Regions from separate parts of the Streptomyces sp. NPDC008163 genome, predicted to be linked through region 1. Evidence: riboswitches for the same ligand, from Rfam matches in the RefSeq annotation. Region 1 holds a riboswitch; each other region holds the start of a gene.
What was found. A riboswitch is a leader RNA that binds a small molecule or an ion and turns the genes downstream of it on or off. The one in region 1 is predicted to bind cobalamin.
Positions count from the first base shown of each region.

Region 2: another riboswitch for cobalamin. It lies ahead of ACFZAT_RS23975 (ABC transporter substrate-binding protein); the one in region 1 lies ahead of ACFZAT_RS07610 (cobalamin biosynthesis protein).
Region 3: another riboswitch for cobalamin. It lies ahead of ACFZAT_RS03650 (ribonucleoside-diphosphate reductase subunit alpha); the one in region 1 lies ahead of ACFZAT_RS07610 (cobalamin biosynthesis protein).
Region 4: another riboswitch for cobalamin. It lies ahead of ACFZAT_RS27170 (hypothetical protein); the one in region 1 lies ahead of ACFZAT_RS07610 (cobalamin biosynthesis protein).

Region 1 covers NZ_JBIBHG010000002.1:560,204-564,815, reverse strand. The annotation lists gene ACFZAT_RS07620 (inorganic phosphate transporter) at 1-582, shown strand, start outside; gene ACFZAT_RS07615 (hypothetical protein) at 616-849, shown strand; cobalamin riboswitch at 995-1,124, shown strand; gene ACFZAT_RS07610 (cobalamin biosynthesis protein) at 1,247-2,257, shown strand; gene ACFZAT_RS07605 (cobyric acid synthase) at 2,254-3,807, shown strand; gene ACFZAT_RS07600 (putative cobaltochelatase) at 3,804-4,612, shown strand, end outside.
Region 2 covers NZ_JBIBHG010000011.1:123,412-128,023, reverse strand. The annotation lists gene ACFZAT_RS23980 (iron chelate uptake ABC transporter family permease subunit) at 1-973, opposite strand, end outside; gene ACFZAT_RS23975 (ABC transporter substrate-binding protein) at 970-2,010, opposite strand; cobalamin riboswitch at 2,072-2,259, opposite strand; gene ACFZAT_RS23970 (beta-ketoacyl synthase N-terminal-like domain-containing protein) at 2,310-3,533, opposite strand; gene ACFZAT_RS23965 (phosphopantetheine-binding protein) at 3,530-3,769, opposite strand; gene ACFZAT_RS23960 (hypothetical protein) at 3,860-4,015, opposite strand; gene ACFZAT_RS23955 (acyl-CoA dehydrogenase) at 4,012-4,612, opposite strand, start outside.
Region 3 covers NZ_JBIBHG010000001.1:757,638-762,249, reverse strand. The annotation lists gene mctP (monocarboxylate uptake permease MctP) at 1-748, shown strand, start outside; cobalamin riboswitch at 807-939, shown strand; gene ACFZAT_RS03650 (ribonucleoside-diphosphate reductase subunit alpha) at 1,080-3,476, shown strand; gene ACFZAT_RS03645 (ribonucleotide-diphosphate reductase subunit beta) at 3,476-4,495, shown strand; gene ACFZAT_RS03640 (hypothetical protein) at 4,516-4,612, opposite strand, start outside.
Region 4 covers NZ_JBIBHG010000013.1:204,155-208,766, reverse strand. The annotation lists partial or broken gene ACFZAT_RS27200 (FAD binding domain-containing protein) at 1-170, shown strand, start outside; partial or broken gene ACFZAT_RS27195 ((2Fe-2S)-binding protein) at 167-445, shown strand; partial or broken gene ACFZAT_RS27190 (xanthine dehydrogenase family protein molybdopterin-binding subunit) at 504-1,205, shown strand; partial or broken gene ACFZAT_RS27185 (molybdopterin-dependent oxidoreductase) at 1,241-1,441, shown strand; partial or broken gene ACFZAT_RS27180 (cobalt ABC transporter ATP-binding protein) at 1,510-1,829, shown strand; partial or broken gene ACFZAT_RS27175 (ECF transporter S component) at 1,822-2,273, shown strand; cobalamin riboswitch at 2,287-2,421, shown strand; gene ACFZAT_RS27170 (hypothetical protein) at 2,462-2,845, shown strand; gene metE (5-methyltetrahydropteroyltriglutamate--homocysteine S-methyltransferase) at 2,870-4,612, opposite strand, start outside.

The DNA of each region.
Region 1 (4,612 bases):
GGCCTGGCCATCGCGCTCGGCACGTACCTCGGCGGCTGGCGCATCATCCGCACCATGGGCAGCGGCCTGACCGAACTGAAGCCCCCGCAGGGCTTCGCCGCCCAGACCAGCGCGGCCACCGTCATCCTGGCCTCCTCGCACCTCGGCTTCTCCCTCTCCACCACGCAGTCCTGCTCCGGGGCCGTGATGGGCGCGGGTCTCGGCCGTGCCGGGGGTGTGGTCCGCTGGTCCACCGCCACCCGGATGTTCGTCGCCTGGGGCCTGACCCTGCCGGCCGCCGGTCTGGTCGGCGCGGGCGCCGAGTTCCTGACGAAGCAGGGCACCTGGGGCGTCGTGGTCGTCGCGGCCCTCCTGGTCGCCGGGTCCGGGGCGATCTGGGTGCTCTCGCGCCGCAAGCCCGTCGGCCACGGCGATGTCGCACCCGGCACCGAGGACACGGCCCCGGCCGAGCCCGCCGGTGTCGTCACCCAGGCCATCGCGGCCGTGAGCCCGCCGCCCACTGTGGCGCACGACCTCGCCGCCACCATCCCGGCGCCCGCCGCTCCGGTCGCCGCCGATCCGGCCCGACCCGCCACGGTCTGACAGACCCCGGTACTCCGGTAAAGGACACCCCGTATGAACATCGACTGGGCAGCTCTGGGCACCGTCTTCGGCGTCTCCCTCGTCACCACCGTCGCCCTGGTGGGCCTCTTCACGCTCGGCATCGTCGGCCTCTCCAAGCAGCCGGAAGCGGCTGCCGGGGGCGGTCCGGCGGGCGGGTCGGTCCTGCTGGCGCGGGCCGGGGCGTACGTCTGCTTCGGGCTGTGCGCGGCGGCGGTCGCGTACGGCATCTATCTCATCGTCGCCTGACGCGGCACCACCCCATCGGGCCGGACGCACCTCGGGTGCGCCCGGCCCGATGTGCGTCCGCCCACACTCCGCCACCGCAGGTCAACGGCGAGTTGACGGGCGTTCGCGGGGCGTGGTGGACTGCCGGAGCCATTACGGCGACAGCAGAGGAAGCCGGTGCGAATCCGGCGCGGTCCCGCCACTGTCACCGGGGAGCGGTCCCCCACCGCACGTCACGGCCCGCCCAGCGGGCTGGAAGACCGGGGGAATCCGCCGATCCGGAAGCCAGGAGACTCCTGTCGCCGTCACGTCGAACCAGGGCGCGGACCCTGAGTGAGGACATATCGCCATGCCCGGCTGCCGTGCGCCCCTCTCCCCACAGCCCCTTCCGGCGGACTCCGGTACGGCCGGCTGAACCGTGCGTGCCGATCGCATCTACGCGTACGGCGCCACCGCCGGCCTGATCGGCGACCTGCTGCTCGGTGACCCCCGCAGGGGCCACCCGGTCGCCGCCTTCGGGCGGGCCGCCGCGGCCGTCGAGGACCGGCTCTGGCGCGACCACCGCGGCCGGGGCGCCCTGCACACCCTGATCTGCGCCGGGGGCGCCGCCGGGAGCGCCGCGCTCGCCGCCCGCGCCCTGCGCCGCCACCCCGCCGCTTCCGTGGCGCTGACCGCCGCCGCCACCTGGTCCGTCGTCGGCGGTACGTCGCTGGGGCGCGAGGCCCGGGCGATCGGCGGGGCGCTCGCCGCGGGGGACATCGAGCTGGCCCGGGAGCGGCTGCCGCACCTGTGCGGGCGCGACCCACAGGCGCTGGACGGCCCCGGGATCGCGCGCGCCGTGGTGGAGTCCGTCGCCGAGAACACCTCGGACGCCGTGGTCGGCGCCCTCGTCTGGGGCGCCCTCGCCGGAGTTCCCGGGCTCGTCGGCTTCCGCGCCGCCAACACGCTCGACGCGATGGTCGGCCACAAGTCGCCGCGCCACCTGCGGTACGGCTGGGCATCGGCCCGGCTCGACGACCTCGCGGGCTGGCCCGGCGCCCGGCTCACCGCCCTGCTCGCCGTGGCCTCCGGCGGCCGCCCCCGGGAGGCCGTACGCGCCTGGTCGGCGGATGCCGCGAAGCACCCGAGCCCCAACGCGGGCCCGGTGGAGGCCGCGTTCGCCGGGGCACTCGGCGTACGCCTGGGCGGGACCCTGGCCTACGGCGGGCGCGTCGAGCACCGGCCCGTGCTCAACGGGGAGGCCGGGCGGGCGGTGGAGACCGGGGACATCGAGCGCGCGGTGCGGCTCTCGCGCCGGGTGGGCGTGCTCGCCCTCGGCGTCACCGTGGCCGCCCGGCTGGGCGCGGCGGCGGTCGCGCGCCGCATCGCGGGAGCGGGGCAGGCCCGGAGACCTCACGGATCCCGTACTGCTGGACGGAGAGCGATATGAGTGGCGGACTGCTGGTCGCCGGGACCACATCGGACGCGGGCAAGAGCGTCGTCACGGCGGGCATCTGCCGCTGGCTGGTGCGCCGGGGCGTGAAGGTCGCCCCGTTCAAGGCGCAGAACATGTCGCTGAACTCCTTCGTCACCCGCGAGGGTGCCGAGATCGGCCGGGCCCAGGCCATGCAGGCCCAGGCCGCCCGGGTGGAGCCGACCGCCCTGATGAACCCGGTGCTGCTCAAGCCCGGCGGCGACCGCTCCAGCCAGGTCGTCCTGATGGGGCGGCCGGTCGGCGAGATGAGCGCCCGCGGCTACCACGGCGGGCGGCAGGAACAGCTGCTGTCCACCGTCACGGACTGCCTGGAGCAGCTGCGGGGCACGTACGACGCGGTGATCTGCGAGGGCGCGGGCTCGCCCGCCGAGATCAACCTGCGCCGCACGGACATCGTGAACATGGGCATCGCCCGCGCCGCGCGCTTCCCGGTCGTGGTGGTCGGGGACATCGACCGGGGCGGGGTGTTCGCCTCGTTCTTCGGCACCACCGCGCTGCTCGCGCCGGAGGACCAGGAGCTGATCGCGGGGTATCTGGTCAACAAGTTCCGGGGCGACGTCTCGCTGCTGGAACCGGGGCTCGACATGCTGCGCGATCTGACGGGCCGTCCCACGTACGGGGTGCTGCCCTTCGCGCACGGGCTCGGCATCGACGAGGAGGACGGTCTCAGGGTGTCGCTGCGCGGCACCGTACGCGAGTCGACCGTCGCCCCGCCGCACGGCGAGGACGTCCTGCGCGTCGCCGTGTGCGCGATCCCGCTGATGTCGAACTTCACCGATGTGGACGCGCTGGCCGCCGAACCGGGCGTCGTCGTGCGGTTCGTGGACCGGCCCGAGGAACTGGCCGACGCCGACCTCGTCATCGTGCCCGGCACCCGGGGCACCGTGAAGGCGCTCGCCTGGCTGCGCGAACGCGGGCTCGCCGACGCGCTGCGGCGGCGCGCCGCCGAGGGCCGGCCGGTGCTCGGGATCTGCGGCGGCTACCAGATCCTCGGCGAACACATCGAGGACGAGGTCGAGTCGCGCGCCGGGCAGGTCGACGCGCTCGGGCTGCTGCCCGTACGCGTGCGCTTCGACCGCGAGAAGACCCTCGCCCGGCCGGCCGGCGAGGCGCTCGGTGAGCCCGTCGAGGGGTACGAGATCCATCACGGCGTCGCCGATGTGCGCGGCGGCGAAGCGTTCCTGACGGACGGCCGGGGCACCCCGCTGGACGGCTGCCGGTCCGGTGCCGTCTGGGGCACGCACTGGCACGGCTCGCTGGAGAGCGACGCCTTCCGCCGCCGTTTCCTGGCCGAGGTCGCCCGGCTCACCGGCCGCCGCTTCGTGCCCGCGCCCGACACCTGCTTCGCCGCGCTGCGCGAGGAACAGCTCGACCGCCTCGGCGACCTGATCGAGGAACACGCGGACACCGACGCGCTCTGGCGGCTCATCGAGTCGGGCGCGCCGTCCGGTCTGCCGTTCATCCCGCCGGGAGCGCCCGCCATGCCCGTCAAGGAGGCCCTGTGAGTACGCCCTACCCCTTCACCGCCCTCGTCGGCCAGGACGACCTGCGGCTCGGGCTGCTGCTCAACGCGGTCAGCCCGGCCGTGGGCGGGGTGCTGGTCCGTGGCGAGAAGGGCACCGCCAAGTCGACCGCCGTGCGCGCGCTGGCCGCGCTGATGCCGGAGGTCGCCGTCGTGCCGGGGTGCCGCTTCTCGTGCGACCCCGGCTCGCCCGACCCGGCGTGTCCGGACGGCCCGCACGAGGACGCGGCCGGCGCGTCGCGGGCGGCGCGGACCGTGGAGCTGCCGGTCGGCGCCTCCGAGGACCGGCTCGTCGGGGCGCTCGACATCGAACGGGCCCTCGCGGAGGGCGTGAAGGCCTTCGAACCGGGGCTGCTCGCGGACGCGCACCGCGGCATCCTGTACGTGGACGAGGTCAACCTCCTCCACGACCATCTGGTGGACCTGCTGCTGGACGCGGCGGCCATGGGTGCCTCGTACGTGGAGCGCGAGGGCGTCTCCGTACGGCATGCGGCGCGGTTCCTGCTCGTCGGCACGATGAACCCGGAAGAGGGCGAGCTGCGGCCCCAGTTGCTCGACCGGTTCGGGCTGACCGTGGAGGTCGCGGCGTCCCGGGAGACGGACCAGCGGGTGGAGGTCGTGCGGCGGCGACTCGCTTACGAGGACGACCCGGCGGGCTTCGCGGCGCGCTGGGCCGACGAGGAAGCGGAGTTGCGGGACCGGATCACCGCCGCCCGGGCGATGCTGCCCGACGTGGTGCTCGGTGACCAGGCGTTGCGGCAGATCGCGGCGACCTGCGCGGCCTTCGA
Region 2 (4,612 bases), on a different contig from region 1:
CCCAGACGAGGAAGACGGCTCCGGCGAGCGCGGTGACCGGCAGCAGTCTGCGATGGCCCGAGCCGGTGAGGGCGCGGGCGGCGTGCGGCAGGACCAGCCCGACGAAGCCGATGGCCCCGGCCGAGCTGACGAGCGCGGCGGTGAGCAGCGCGGTCGTGCAGAGCAGAACGGTCCGCACGCGGGCGACGTTCACCCCGAGGGCGGCGGCCGCGTCCTGCCCGAAGGCGAAGGCGTCGAGCGTACGGGCGTGGCCCAGGCAGATCAGCAGGCTGACGGCGAGAACGGCGGAGCAGACCCACACATCGGTCCAGCCGACCCCGCCGAGCGAGCCGAGCAGCCAGAACAGCACGCCCCTGGTCTGCTCGGCGTCGGCGGCCGTCATGACGACGAACGAGGTCAGCGCCGAGAACAGCTGCATGGCCGCGACGCCGGAGAGGACGACCCGGTCGGTGGAGCCGCCCAGGGTGTGGCTGAGCAGCATCACCAGGGCGAAGGAGCACAGCGCCCCGGCGAACGCTCCGGCGGGCAGTGTCACCGCTCCCCCGCCGACGCCGAGCACGACGACGAGGACCGCGCCGGTGGACGCGCCGGAGGAGACGCCGAGGACGAACGGGTCCGCGAGCGGGTTGCGCAGCAGGGACTGCATGACGGTTCCGCAGACCGCGAGGCCCGCCCCGCAGACGGCGGCGAGCAGCGTACGCGGCATGCGCAGGTTCCAGATGATGCCGTCGCGGATCGGGCTGAGCCGTACCTCGCCGACGCCGAGGTGGGCGGCGACGGCGGACCAGACGTCCACGACGGAGATCCGGGCGGGTCCGATGGTGACGGCGACCGCGACGGAGAGGGCGAGCAGCACGACGCCACCGGTCCACAGGAGGCCGCCGCGCAGCCGGGAGCGTGCGGGCGCCGCTTCCGGTGCCCGGTCACGCGGGGCCTTTCCGGGTGGGGCGGCGAGCCGGTCGGTGGCCGTCACCCCGCGAGCCCGAAGTCGCGCAGCCCGGCGGCCACCAGCTCCACGCCCTCGACCGTGCGGATGGTCGGGTTCATGGCCTGGCCGCTGAGCAGTACGTAGCGCTTGCGGCGTACGGCGTCCATCGTCTTCGTGACGGGGTTGGACTCCAGGAAGGCGATCTTCCCGGCGGCGCTCTCGGCGGTCTGGGACTTGCGGGTGAGGTCGCCGATGACGAGGACGTCCGGGTTGCGGTCGGCGACGGTCTCCCAGTTGATCTGGGGCCATTCGTCGTGCGTGTCGCCGAAGACGTTCTTCAGGCCCAGTTCCCGGCTGATGATGCCCGGCGCCCCGCAGCAGCCCGCCAGGTAGGGGGCCTCGGAGTTGGCGAACCAGTACATGACGGAGGTGCCGGATCCGCCGATGCCGTCGGCGGCCTCGCGGATACGGTCACGGAGCCGCCCGACCAGCTTCTCGCCACGCTCGGGCACGCCGAACACCCGCGCCAGGTCGCGCACTTCGGCGTAGACGCTGTCCATGGTCAGGGCTCCGGTGCGGACGCCGTCGCCGTCCTTGGTGTTGTCCTTGGCGGTGCAGTCGGCGGGCGCGACATAGGTGGGGACGCCCAGCTTCTCGAACTGTTCGCGCGGGGCGACGCCGCCCTTGGCGAGGGTCGACTCGAAGTCGGCGGCGACGAGGTCGGGTTCCTGGTCGAGGACCTTCTCGGAGGAGGGCCGGTTGTCGGCGATCCGCTTCACGCCCGCGTTGGCCTTCTCCAGGCCCTTCATCACCGGGTCGGTCCAGGTGGCGGTCGCGGCGATCCGGTCCTGGAGGCCGAGCGAGAGCAGGATCTCCGTGGTGCCCTGGTCGACGGATACGGCACGCCGGGGCGGGGCGTCCACGGTGACGGTGCGCCCGCAGTTCTTGAGCGTGACCGGATAGCCGTCCGACTTCCCCGTCGCGTCGGTCTGTTCGGAGGGCGGCCCCCCGCAGGCGGTCAGCAGGAGGAGGGCGGCGGTGAGCAGGGCGGCGGAACGGGCGGGGCCGGATATCGGCGGCACGGGGTACCTCGGCGTCTCTGGGCCCATGCGCGGGGCCCGCTGTACGGAACCCGCCGCCCGGTCCCGGACGGCGGTCGCCAGCAGGTCTTCGGACTCGGGTTCGTCCGGGCGGGACGCCTTCCCGGGAGACGCCGGGTCTCCCAGTGGCCGTGGCCCCGCCCGTCCCCCTCACCGCTGCGCGTCAGTTCCGGATTCGCACCGGATTCCCTGACCCCTACGTGGAGTTCGACTGGCTCGGGCACGCTACCACGGGCTTACGCGCAGATCAGCCGCGCCCTCGTCCGCCCGGGAACGGCAGCTCACGGGCGCTGGAGCGCCACCACCGCGTTGTGCCCGCCGAAGCCGAAGGAGTGGCTGACGGCCCGGCGGACCTGCCGTACCAGCGGCACCTTGGTGACGCAGTCGATGTCGAACCCGGGCGCGGGCGCGTCCAGATTGGCGACCGGCGGGACGACCCCGCGCTGGAGGGTGAGGACCGTCAGCCCGGCCTCGATCGCCCCGGCCGCGCCCATGCAGTGCCCGAGCACGCCCTTGGGGGCGGTGACGGGTGGCCGGTGCGGGTACACCCGGCTGATCAGCGCGGCCTCGGCGGCGTCGTTGCGCAGGGTCGCGGTGCCGTGCGCGTTGACGTGCTCCACCTCGTCGGCCCGCCAGCCCGCGTCGCGCAGGGCGGCCTCGACGGCGGCCCCGGCGACCCGCCCGTCGGGGTTCGGGCTGGTGGGGTGATGGGCGTCCGTGGTGGCGCCGGTGCCGGCGAGCAGGGCCCGTGGTTCGGCGCCCCTGGCCTCCGCGTCGGCCACGCGCTCCAGCACCATGACGGCGGCGCCCTCGCCCATGACGAGTCCGGCGCGGTCGGCGGCGAAGGGCCGGCTGAGCCGGGACAGGTCGCCGTCCGCGCGGGCGGCGGCCCCGGACCGGGCGAAGCCGGTCATGGCGATCGGGAAGACGGTCGACTCGGTCGCCCCCGCGATCGCCACGTCGCACTGCCCGGCGGCCAGGAGGTCCCGGGCGACGGACAGTGCGGTGACGCCGGAGGAGCAGGCCGTGCAGGGGGCCATGCTGGGGCCGGTGGCCCGCATCTCGATCGCGATCTCGGCGGCGGGCATGTTGGGGATGGTCAGCAGGACCCCGGCGGGCGAGGTCGCCTCCGGGCCCCGCCGCTCCAGGACCAGCGCCTGGTCGGTGAGGTGCGCGGATCCCCCGCTGCTGGTGCCGACGACGACCGCGACCCGGCTGCCGTCCCAGCCGGCCGGGTCGAGCCCGGCGTCCGCGACGGCCTCCCTGGCGGCCAGGACCGCGAACTTGACGTACCGGCCCATCCGGAAGGCGGTACGGCGCCCGATCTCGGCGTCCAGGTCGATGCCGTCGACCACGCAGGCGAAGTCGACCGCGCACCCGGCGAGCGCGGGGACGGTGCGGGCCGGGCTCACGGCGGCGCACACGCCGTCCCAGGTGGACTCGGTGTCGTTGCCGACCGGGGTGATCATGCCGAGCCCGGTGACGGCGATGGCCGGCGTCCTCATCGGGCGCCGGCCGACGCCTGCAGGTGCGCCGTGAGCTCGGCGAGAGTGGTCCCCCGGGTCAGGGTCCCGTTGTCCAGCTCGACCCCGGTGGTCTCCCGGAGGACGACGGCGAACTCGGCGGCCGCGAGGGAGTCCATGTCCAGGCTGTCCATCGTGGAGCCCGGAAGGATCTCGGCCACGGGCACCTTGAAGGTACGGCTGAGTACGTCGGTGATGCGGGGGTGGATCGTGCTCATGGTCTTCCTTTCCTCATGCCCATCCGGTGGGGTGTCCGGCGCCGGCGCGCACGGCCCCGACGCCGGAACAACTGAGCAGCGTCGCTCCGGTTACGCCTTGCGGCGAACCGATTCGCCAACGCCCGTCCGGGGCGCCTCGCACCATCGCGCGCACACGGCGACGGTCGTCCAGTAGGCGAGGAGGACGGCCCCGGCCCCGAGCCCGCGCACGGCTCGTGCCGCACGGCGGGCGAGGGTGCCCGTCATCGGCCCTCCTCCGTGTGCCAGTGGGCCTCCGGATCGTCGTACGCGTCGGCGTAACCGGCGCCCGTGATCGGCCAGTCGGCGAGCAGCTCGTCGGGGAGGGCGAAGGAGCCGGCGAGCTCCGGGAGGTGGGGGGCCACCGCCTGGATGAGCCGTTCGGTGTGGTCCGTCAGCGCCTCCGCCTGACCGGCGCTCAGATGACCGGCCGCGAGCAGGTCTCCGCCGTCGCGCGCGACCCGGCCCAGGGCGAACAGTCGGGCCAGCTCGCCGAGCCGGTCCCGGTCCGCCCCGGCGGGCAGCGCCTCGACCGCCTCCGCGTACGCCTCGGCCGCCTGCCTGCAGGCATGCGCCTCGACCCCGCGCAGGGCGGGGCCCGCCGCCGCGTTCCACCGGCCGAGCGGGTCGCCCGGCGCCGTGCGGGCCGCCCGGGCCCCGGCGCGCGCGAACCACAGCTCCTCGGCGCACCCCAGGAGCCGGACCAGGAAGCGCAGGTCGGTGAGGTCGCCGTGCGCGGGAGCGGGTTCGTGGGCGGGGCGGTCGGCGAGCAGGGCCGCGGCGGCCCTGGCGTGGACGGCGAGGTTGTCGCCCTCGGCGGTGATG
Region 3 (4,612 bases), on a different contig from region 1:
GCTGTATTCGCTGATGCTGGGCCTGCTCGCGCTGCTCGGCTTCATGGCGATCGCCGCCGGCGTCAAGGTGCAGAACGGCCAGCTGGCCATCCCGCAGCTGTTCGAGAACATGTTCCCCGACTGGTTCGCGGGCGTGGCCTTCGCCGCGATCGGCATCGGCGCCCTGGTGCCGGCCGCGATCATGTCCATCGCGGCGGCGAACCTGTTCACGCGCAACATCTACAAGGACTTCCTGAAGCCGGACGCGACGCCCGAGCAGGAGACCAAGGTCTCCAAGCTGGTCTCGCTCCTGGTCAAGGTCGGCGCGCTGGCCTTCGTCCTCACCATGGACAAGACCGTCGCGATCAACTTCCAGCTGCTGGGCGGGATCTGGATCCTCCAGACGATGCCGGCCCTGGTCGGCGGCCTGTTCACCCGGTGGTTCCACCGCTGGGCGCTGCTCGCCGGCTGGGCGGTCGGCATGATCTACGGTACGGCTGCCGCGTACGGGGTCGCGAGCCCCACGCAGAAGCACTTCGGCGGGTCCTCCAAGGAGATCCCGGGCCTCGGCGAGATCGGTTACATCGGCCTCACCGCGTTCGTGCTGAACGTCGTGGTCGTCGTCGTCCTCACCTTCGTCCTGAACGCCGTGAAGGCGCCTGCCGGGATCGACGAGACCTCCCCGGGCGACTACACCGCGGACGCGGGCGACCCGGGCGTCCAGGAGAAGCTGCCGCCGGCCACGGCGGGAGCGCCGGGCGGTCACTGACCGCACACCTTTACGCCACGCGACACAACATGTGGGGGCCGCCCGACAGGACGGCCCCCACATGTATGCTCATGCTCGCTGTCGCCGCAGGGGAATCCGGTGTGAATCCGGAACTGTCCCGCAACGGTGTATTCGGTGCGCTTTGGTGCATCCGTGGAGTCCGAGGACCTGCCGACAGCGCATCCGGCTCGACCGAACCGGATGCCCAGACGTCCGGGCCTCGTGGGATGGGCCGGTGGACGCCGCACGGAGTGCCGCCCCGCCCGGGCCCCCTCCTGCCCGGCTGCCCCCGCTCCCCGCCGGGCCGGAGCCGAGCGAGGGAGAGCACCACGTGACCATCGCGCCAGCCGATCCGGTCTCAGCGGCCGAAGCAACGGGAACCGCGGGCGACGGACCCGGCACCGCACTGCTGCGGACCCTGACCGAACTCACCGCCGACCTGCCCGACACCGACCCCGGTCGCGTCGCCGCCGCCGCACTGCGCGGCCGCAACGCCCGGTCGGACGAGGCGGAGCTGCGCTCGCTGGCCACCGAGGCCGCGGCGGGCCTCATCTCCGAGGACCCCGCCTACTCCCGCCTCGCCGCCCGGCTGCTCACCCGGACCATCGCGGACGAGGCCGCGGGGCAGGGCGCCACCTCGTTCTCGGCCTCGGTCGCCGTGGGCCACCGCGAGGGCCTGATCGCGGACCGCACCGCCGCCTTCGTCACCCTGCACGCGGCCGCCCTGGACGCCCTGGTCGAGCGGTCCCTCGCGGACGGGGCCGACGACCGCTTCGGGTACTTCGGGCTCCGCACCCTGCACAGCCGCTATCTGCTGCGCCACCCGCATACCCGCGAGGTCATCGAGACCCCCCAGCACTTCATGCTCAGGGTCGCCACCGGGCTCGCCGAGGACACCTCCGAGCGGGCGCTGGACGAGGTCGCCGCGCTGTACGGACTGATGAGCCGGCTGGACTACCTGCCGTCCTCGCCGACGCTCTTCAACTCCGGCACCCGCCACCCGCAGATGTCCTCCTGCTATCTGCTGGACTCGCCGCTGGACGAGCTGGACTCGATCTACGACCGCTACCACCAGGTGGCCCGGCTGTCGAAGCACGCGGGCGGCATCGGCCTCTCGTACTCCCGCATCCGCGCCCGGGGTTCGCTGATCCGGGGCACCAACGGCCACTCCAACGGCATCGTGCCGTTCCTCAAGACGCTGGACGCCTCCGTCGCCGCCGTGAACCAGGGCGGCCGGCGCAAGGGCGCCGCCGCGGTCTACCTGGAGACCTGGCACGCGGACATCGAGGAGTTCCTGGAGCTCCGCGACAACACGGGCGAGGACCAGCGCCGCACGCACAACCTGAACCTGGCGCACTGGATCCCGGACGAGTTCATGCGCCGCGTCGACGCGGACGGCACCTGGTCGCTGTTCTCCCCGGCGGACGTGCCCGGGCTGACCGACCTGTGGGGCGACGAGTTCGACGCCGCGTACCGGGCGGCCGAGGCGAAGGGCCTGGCCCGCAAGACCATGCCGGCCCGCGAGCTGTACGGCCGGATGATGCGGACCCTGGCGCAGACCGGGCAGGGCTGGATGACGTTCAAGGACGCCTCCAACCGCACCGCGAACCAGACCGCCGAGCCGGGCAGGGTCGTGCACTCCTCGAACCTGTGCACCGAGATCCTGGAGGTGACCGACGACGGCGAGACGGCCGTGTGCAACCTCGGCTCGGTCAACCTCGGCGCGTTCGTCGAGGGCGGCTCGATCGACTGGGAGCGGCTGGACGCCACCGTGCGGACCGCGGTGACCTTCCTCGACCGGGTCGTGGACATCAACTTCTACCCGACCGAGCAGGCCGGCCGGTCCAACGCCCGCTGGCGGCCGGTGGGCCTGGGTGCGATGGGGCTCCAGGACGTCTTCTTCCAGCTGCGGCTGCCCTTCGACTCCCCCGAGGCCCGGGCGCTCTCCACGAAGATCGCCGAGCGCATCATGCTCGCCGCCTACGAGGCGTCCTGCGCCCTCGCGGAGAGGTCGGGTCCGCTGCCCGCCTGGTCCGGGACCCGGGCCGCGCGCGGGGTGCTGCACCCCGACCACTACGACACGGAGCTGAACTGGCCGGAGCGCTGGGACGCCCTGCGGGCCCGGATCGCGAAGACCGGGATGCGCAACTCGCTGCTCCTGGCCATCGCCCCGACCGCGACGATCGCCTCGATCGCGGGTGTCTACGAGTGCATCGAGCCCCAGGTCTCGAACCTCTTCAAGCGGGAGACCCTGAGCGGTGAGTTCCTCCAGGTCAACGGCTATCTGGTGGACGAGCTGAAGCGGCTCGGCGTGTGGGACGCGCGGACGCGTGAGGCGCTGCGCGAGTCGAACGGCTCGGTGCAGGGCTTCGCCTGGATCCCGGCGGACGTGCGGGCGCTGTACCGCACCGCGTGGGAGATCCCGCAGCGCGGCCTGATCGACATGGCGGCGGCCCGTACGCCGTTCCTCGACCAGAGCCAGTCGCTCAACCTGTTCCTGGAGACGCCGACGATCGGCAAGCTCTCCTCGATGTACGCGTACGCCTGGAAGCAGGGCCTGAAGACGACGTACTACCTGCGGTCGCGTCCGGCGACCCGGATCGCCCGTGCCGCGTCCGGTGCCGCGCCGGCCGCCGCCGCCGTCCCCGCACAGCAGGCGCAGGCGCCCGACGCGGACGCCATCGCCTGCTCCCTGGAAAACCCCGAGTCCTGCGAGGCCTGCCAGTAATGACCGCCGTCACCACCGAGAAGAACCTGCTCGACCCGGGATTCGAGCTGACCCTGCGCCCGATGCGCTACCCGGACTTCTACGAGCGCTACCGGGACGCGATCAAGAACACCTGGCACGTCGAGGAGGTCGACCTCCACTCCGACGTGGCGGACCTCGCGAAGATGACGCCCGCCGAACAGCACCTGATCGGACGCCTCGTGGCGTTCTTCGCGACCGGTGACTCCATCGTCGCGAACAACCTGGTGCTGACGCTGTACAAGCACATCAACTCCCCCGAGGCGCGGCTGTACCTGTCGCGGCAGCTGTTCGAGGAGGCCGTGCACGTCCAGTTCTATCTGACGCTGCTCGACACCTATCTGCCCGACCCGGACGACCGCGCGGCGGCGTTCGCGGCGGTGGAGAACATCCCGTCCATCCGCGAGAAGGCGCAGTTCTGCTTCCGCTGGATGGACTCGGTGGAGAAGATCGACCGGCTGGAGTCGAAGGCGGACCGCCGTCGCTTCCTGCTGAACCTGATCTGCTTCGCGGCCTGCATCGAGGGGCTGTTCTTCTACGGCGCCTTCGCGTACGTGTACTGGTTCCGCTCGCGCGGGCTGCTGCACGGCCTCGCCACGGGGACCAACTGGGTCTTCCGCGACGAGACCATGCACATGAACTTCGCGTTCGAGGTGGTGGACACGGTCCGCAAGGAGGAGCCGGAGCTCTTCGACGACTCCCTCCAGCAGCAGGTCACCGACATGCTGAAGGAGGCCGTCGAGGCGGAGTTGCAGTTCGGCCGCGACCTGTGCGGCGACGGCCTGCCCGGCATGAACACCGAGTCGATGCGCGCGTACCTGGAGTGCGTCGCCGACCAGCGGCTCACCCGGCTGGGCTTCCCGGCGATGTACGGATCGCAGAACCCGTTCTCGTTCATGGAGCTCCAGGGGGTCCAGGAGCTCACGAACTTCTTCGAGCGGCGCCCGTCGGCGTACCAGGTGGCCGTCGAGGGCACGGTCGCTTTCGACGACGACTTCTAGGCCGACACCCCCTAGGGGGACTAGATTCTCGCCCAGCTCCTGACGTACGGACGCCGTGCGGCCCCCACCGGCCGTGCGGCGTCCGCCGTTCGCGGTGGGCGGGTACTCCGGTCCTGT
Region 4 (4,612 bases), on a different contig from region 1:
TGCCGCCGACGGCCGGGCGGCTGCGGTCCGCCATCGACGCGGCGGTGTCCGGCACCGAGTGGTTCGACGACATCCACGGACTGCCCGAGTGGCGCCGCCACATGGCGCTGCGCCTCGCCGAAGAGGTCCGCCGCGAGCTGACCGATCCATCCGGAAGGGACGACCGATGAGCTACGAACTCCACGTCAACGGACGCACGTCCGAGGAGGAGCCGCGTGCCGGCCAGTGCCTGCGGACCTATCTGCGCGAACGCGGCTGGTTCGGCGTGAAGAAGGGCTGCGACGCCGGCGACTGCGGCGCCTGCACCGTCCACGTCGACGGCGAGCCGGTGCACAGCTGCCTCTACCCGGCGGTGCGCGCCGCCGGCCGTACGGTGACGACCGTCGAGGGCCTGGCCGCGTCGGACGGCGAACTCCACCCCGTACAGCGCAAGTTCCTTGACGCGCAGGGCTACCAGTGCGGGTTCTGCACCGTCGGGTTCCTGATGACCACGGCGGCCCTGGACGGCCGGGACGGTCGTCGCGGGCAAGGCGGTGCTCCTCGCCGAGACCTCCCTGGAACAGCGCCTGCGCACCCTGGCCGCCCGCCACACCGGAGTCGCCCGGCACCTGTGCGTGCTCGGCGCGGAGTCCGTCGACTGCGCCGGGCGGCTCGTCACGCTCAAGGAGCTGTACGAGGCGGGGCACACCCTCGGCGCGGCGGACGAACTCGCGGCCGAAGGGCACTGGGGCGGCTCGCCGCGCTCCGTCGCCTTCAACGCCCAGTGGTTCCGGATCGCCGTCGACCCCGGCACCGGCGAGATCCGCATCCTGCGCAGCGTCTACGCAGCCGACGCCGGGAAGGTCATGAACCCGATGCAGTGCCGGGGCCAGGTCGAGGGCGGCGTGGCCCAGGCGCTCGGCGCGACGCTCTTCGAGACCGTCCGGGTCGACGACCGGGGCAGGGTCACCACGGCCGCGTTCCGCCGCTACCGGCTGCCCCAGTACGCCGACGTCCCCCGGACCGAGGTGTACTTCACGGAGACCTCCGACTCGACCGGCCCGCTCGGCGCCAAGTCCATGAGCGAGAGCCCCTTCAACCCCGTCGCGCCCGCGTTCGCCAACGCCCTGCGGGACGCCACGGGCATCCGCTTCACCGAGCTGCCGGTGACCCGTGACCGGGTCTGGCTCGCGCTGCACCGGCGGGCGGAGGGGGTCGGCCGATAGACCAGGGCCGTGCCAGGCCCGTACTCGTACATAGGCTGTCCTGGGCGGAGATCGACGCGGACTTCGGCAACGCGCCGGTCCTGCTCGCCACCCGCATGGACGACCACGACCTGGACGAGGCCGGCACCCAGCTCGTCGTCCCGTCCGACCGGTGCGGCGCGCGCTACGTCAGTGCCGTCACCGGCATCTGGCTCGGCCGCCACCACCGCGAGGAGGGTGTCCCGGAGGCGGTGTGACCGTGCCTCAGGCGCCCCACCTCAGGGCGATCGTGTCGCCCACGCCGATGGACCGGTTGCGGGTGGCCGAACGCGTCGTCCAGTACGCCGACCGCGTACTCCACCTCTCCGGCGACGGCCAGGTCCGCATCGGCGCCCCCGTCGACATCCTGCGCACCTCCGCCATCGCACCCCCATCGTGGAGCTCCGCCGCGCCGCCGGATGGGACCCCCTCCCGCTGTCCATCCGCGACGCCAGGCGCACCGCCCGCGAGCTGCGCACCCGACTGACCGGCCACACCCCGGCACCCGTCCGCCAGGGCCCCGGACCCGACCGGCCCGACCTGCTCACCGCCCGCAAGGTGACCCTCGCCCACAAGGGCGTCCCCGCCGTCCGCGAGGTCGACCTCACCCGCGCTGCGCCCCCTCGGCGCGGGCACGGCGGGCATCGAGACCGTCTTCTTCGTCCTCGTCCTCGCGGGGCGGGTCTTCGGCCCGGGCTTCGGCTTCACCCTCGGCTGCACGTCGCTGTTCGCCTCCGCGCTCATCACGGGGGCGTCGGCCCCTGGATGCCGTACCAGATGTTCGGCTGCGCCTTCGTCGGCATGCTCGCCGGGTTCCTCCCGCGCGCCACCGGCCGTCGCGAAGTCCTTCTGCTCGCCGTCTACGGCTCCCTGTCCGGCTACCTCTTCGGATTCCTCCTCAACCTCTCCTTCCGGCCGTTCTCCCTCGACCCGAACAGCTCCATCGCCTACCTGCCCATCCTGCTCGCCGGCCCCGCCGTGCTCACCACGTTCCGCCGTGCCGCCCGCCGCGCCCGCTGCCGCGCCCCGGCCCGCTTCACCGCGCCTCAGCCGGTGGACCGTCCTGAGGGTCATGAGACGATGGCCGCCGAATCGGGCGACGGGAGCTGAGGAAGCCGGTGTGAATCCGGCGCGGTCCCGCCACTGTGACCGGGCACGACCCGGGAGCCAGACACTCACACCGTCGCCACCTCCACGACGTCCGGGGCGGACCTCCCCGGTGAGAGGCGGACGGCGCCATGCCGGAATCAGCGACCCCTTCGGCCACGGCCTCCGCACCCAGCAGAGTGACGGTGTGCCGGGACTGCTGCTGCGGCACGGTCAAGGTGCCGGGCGACCACAGGGCCCAGACCGCGCGGCTGCGCTCGGCCGTCCCACTGCGCGTCTCCGAGTGCCTGGACGTGTGCGAACAGGCCAACGTCATCGTCGTACAGCCGTCGGCCGAGGCCCGTCGCGCCGGGGCCCGGCCGGTGTGGCTCGGCCTGGTCAACGACCCCGACGCGACCGAGGACGTCATAGCCTGGGTGAACGCCGGAGGCCCGGGCACGGCCCCGATGCCGGAGATCCTCGACCTGTACGCGTTCGACCCGGGCGCGCCCGGCCGGGGGCCGGGACGCGAGTGACGTCCCGGCCCCCGGCAACCCCGTTCAGGAGGAGGGCAGTTCCGCCCGGACGGTACGGGCGGCGGCGACCAGGTTCTCCAGGGAGGCCCGGGTCTCGGCCCAGCCGCGGGTCTTGAGGCCGCAGTCGGGGTTCACCCAGAGCCGTTCGGCGGGGATCGCCTTCAGCCCCGTACGCAGCAGCTCGGCGGCCTCCTCGGCGCTCGGGACACGGGGCGAGTGGATGTCGTAGACCCCCGGTCCCGCCTCACGCGGATAGCCGTGGGCCGCCAGCTCGTGGGCCACCTGCATGTGGGAGCGGGCGGCCTCCAGGCTGATGACGTCGGCGTCCAGGTCGTCGATGGCCTGGACGATGTCACCGAACTCCGCGTAGCACATGTGGGTGTGGATCTGGGTGGCCGGCCGCACCCCGCTGGTCGTGAGCCGGAACGCCTCCGTGGCCCAGGCCAGGTAGTCCGCCCGGTCGGCCGCCCGCAGCGGCAGCGTCTCGCGCAGGGCGGGCTCATCCACCTGGATCACCGAAGTCCCGCTCGCCTCCAAGTCATTGACCTCGTCGCGCAGGGCGAGGGCGACCTGCCGGGCGGTGTCCCCGAGCGGCAGGTCGTCGCGGACGAACGACCAGGCGAGCATGGTGACCGGACCCGTGAGCATGCCCTTGACCGGGCGGTCGCTCAGCGACTGGGCGTAGGAGGTCCAGCGCACGGTCATCGGCTCGGGGCGCGAGATGTCCCCGGCGAGGACCGGCGGACGCACGTACCGGGTGCCGTACGACTGCACCCAGCCGTGCTGGGTGGCGAGGTAGCCCGTCAGCTGCTCGGCGAAGTACTGCACCATGTCGTTGCGTTCGGGTTCGCCGTGCACCAGGACGTCGATGCCCGTCTTCTCCTGGAAGGAGACGACCTCCCGGATCTCCGTCCGGATGCGCTCCTCGTAACCCGCCGTGTCGATGCGCCCGGCGCGCAGGTCGGCGCGGGCCGTCCGCAGCTCGCCGGTCTGCGGGAACGAACCGATGGTTGTCGTCGGCAGCAACGGCAGCCCCAGGTGCGCCCGCTGGGCCGCGGCCCGCTCGGTGTACGGCTGGGAGCGGCGGCCGTCCGCGTCCGTCACGGCCTCGGCCCGGGCGCGCACGGCCGGGTCGCGGGTGAGGGGGGAGCGGGCGCGGGAGGCCAGGGCTGCCCTGTTGGCGGAGAGTTCGCCGGCGATGGTGTCGGTGCCCTGCGCGAGGGCCTTCGCCAGGGTGACGATCTCCGTGGTCTTCTGCCGGGCGAAGGCCAGCCAGTGCACGATCTGCGGGTCGATGTCCCGCTCCGCGGCGGCGTCCAGCGGCACGTGCAGCAGCGAGCAGGAGGCGGCCACGTCGACGCGGTCGGCCAGCCCGAGGAGGGTGCCGAGCGTGGACAGCGACTTCTGGAGGTCGTTGATCCAGATGTTGCGGCCGTTGACGACACCGGCGACCAGGCGCTTGCCCGGCAGTCCGCCCACAGCCGCGAGGGCGTCGAGGTTGGCGGCGGCGGCCTCGGTGAAGTCCAGCGCCAGGCCCTCAACAGGAGCCTTCGCCAGGACCGGAAGCGCCTCGCCCAGCCGGTCGAAGTAGGAGGCGACGAGCAGCTTCGGGCGGTCGGTGAGCGAACCGAGGCCGCGGTAGGTGCGCTCGGCCGCGTTGAGCTCGGCCGGGGTGCGGTCCTGGACGAGCGCGGGCTCGTCCAGCTGCACCCACTCGGCCCCCGCCGCACGCAGATCAGCGAGCACCTCCGCGTACACCGGCAGCAG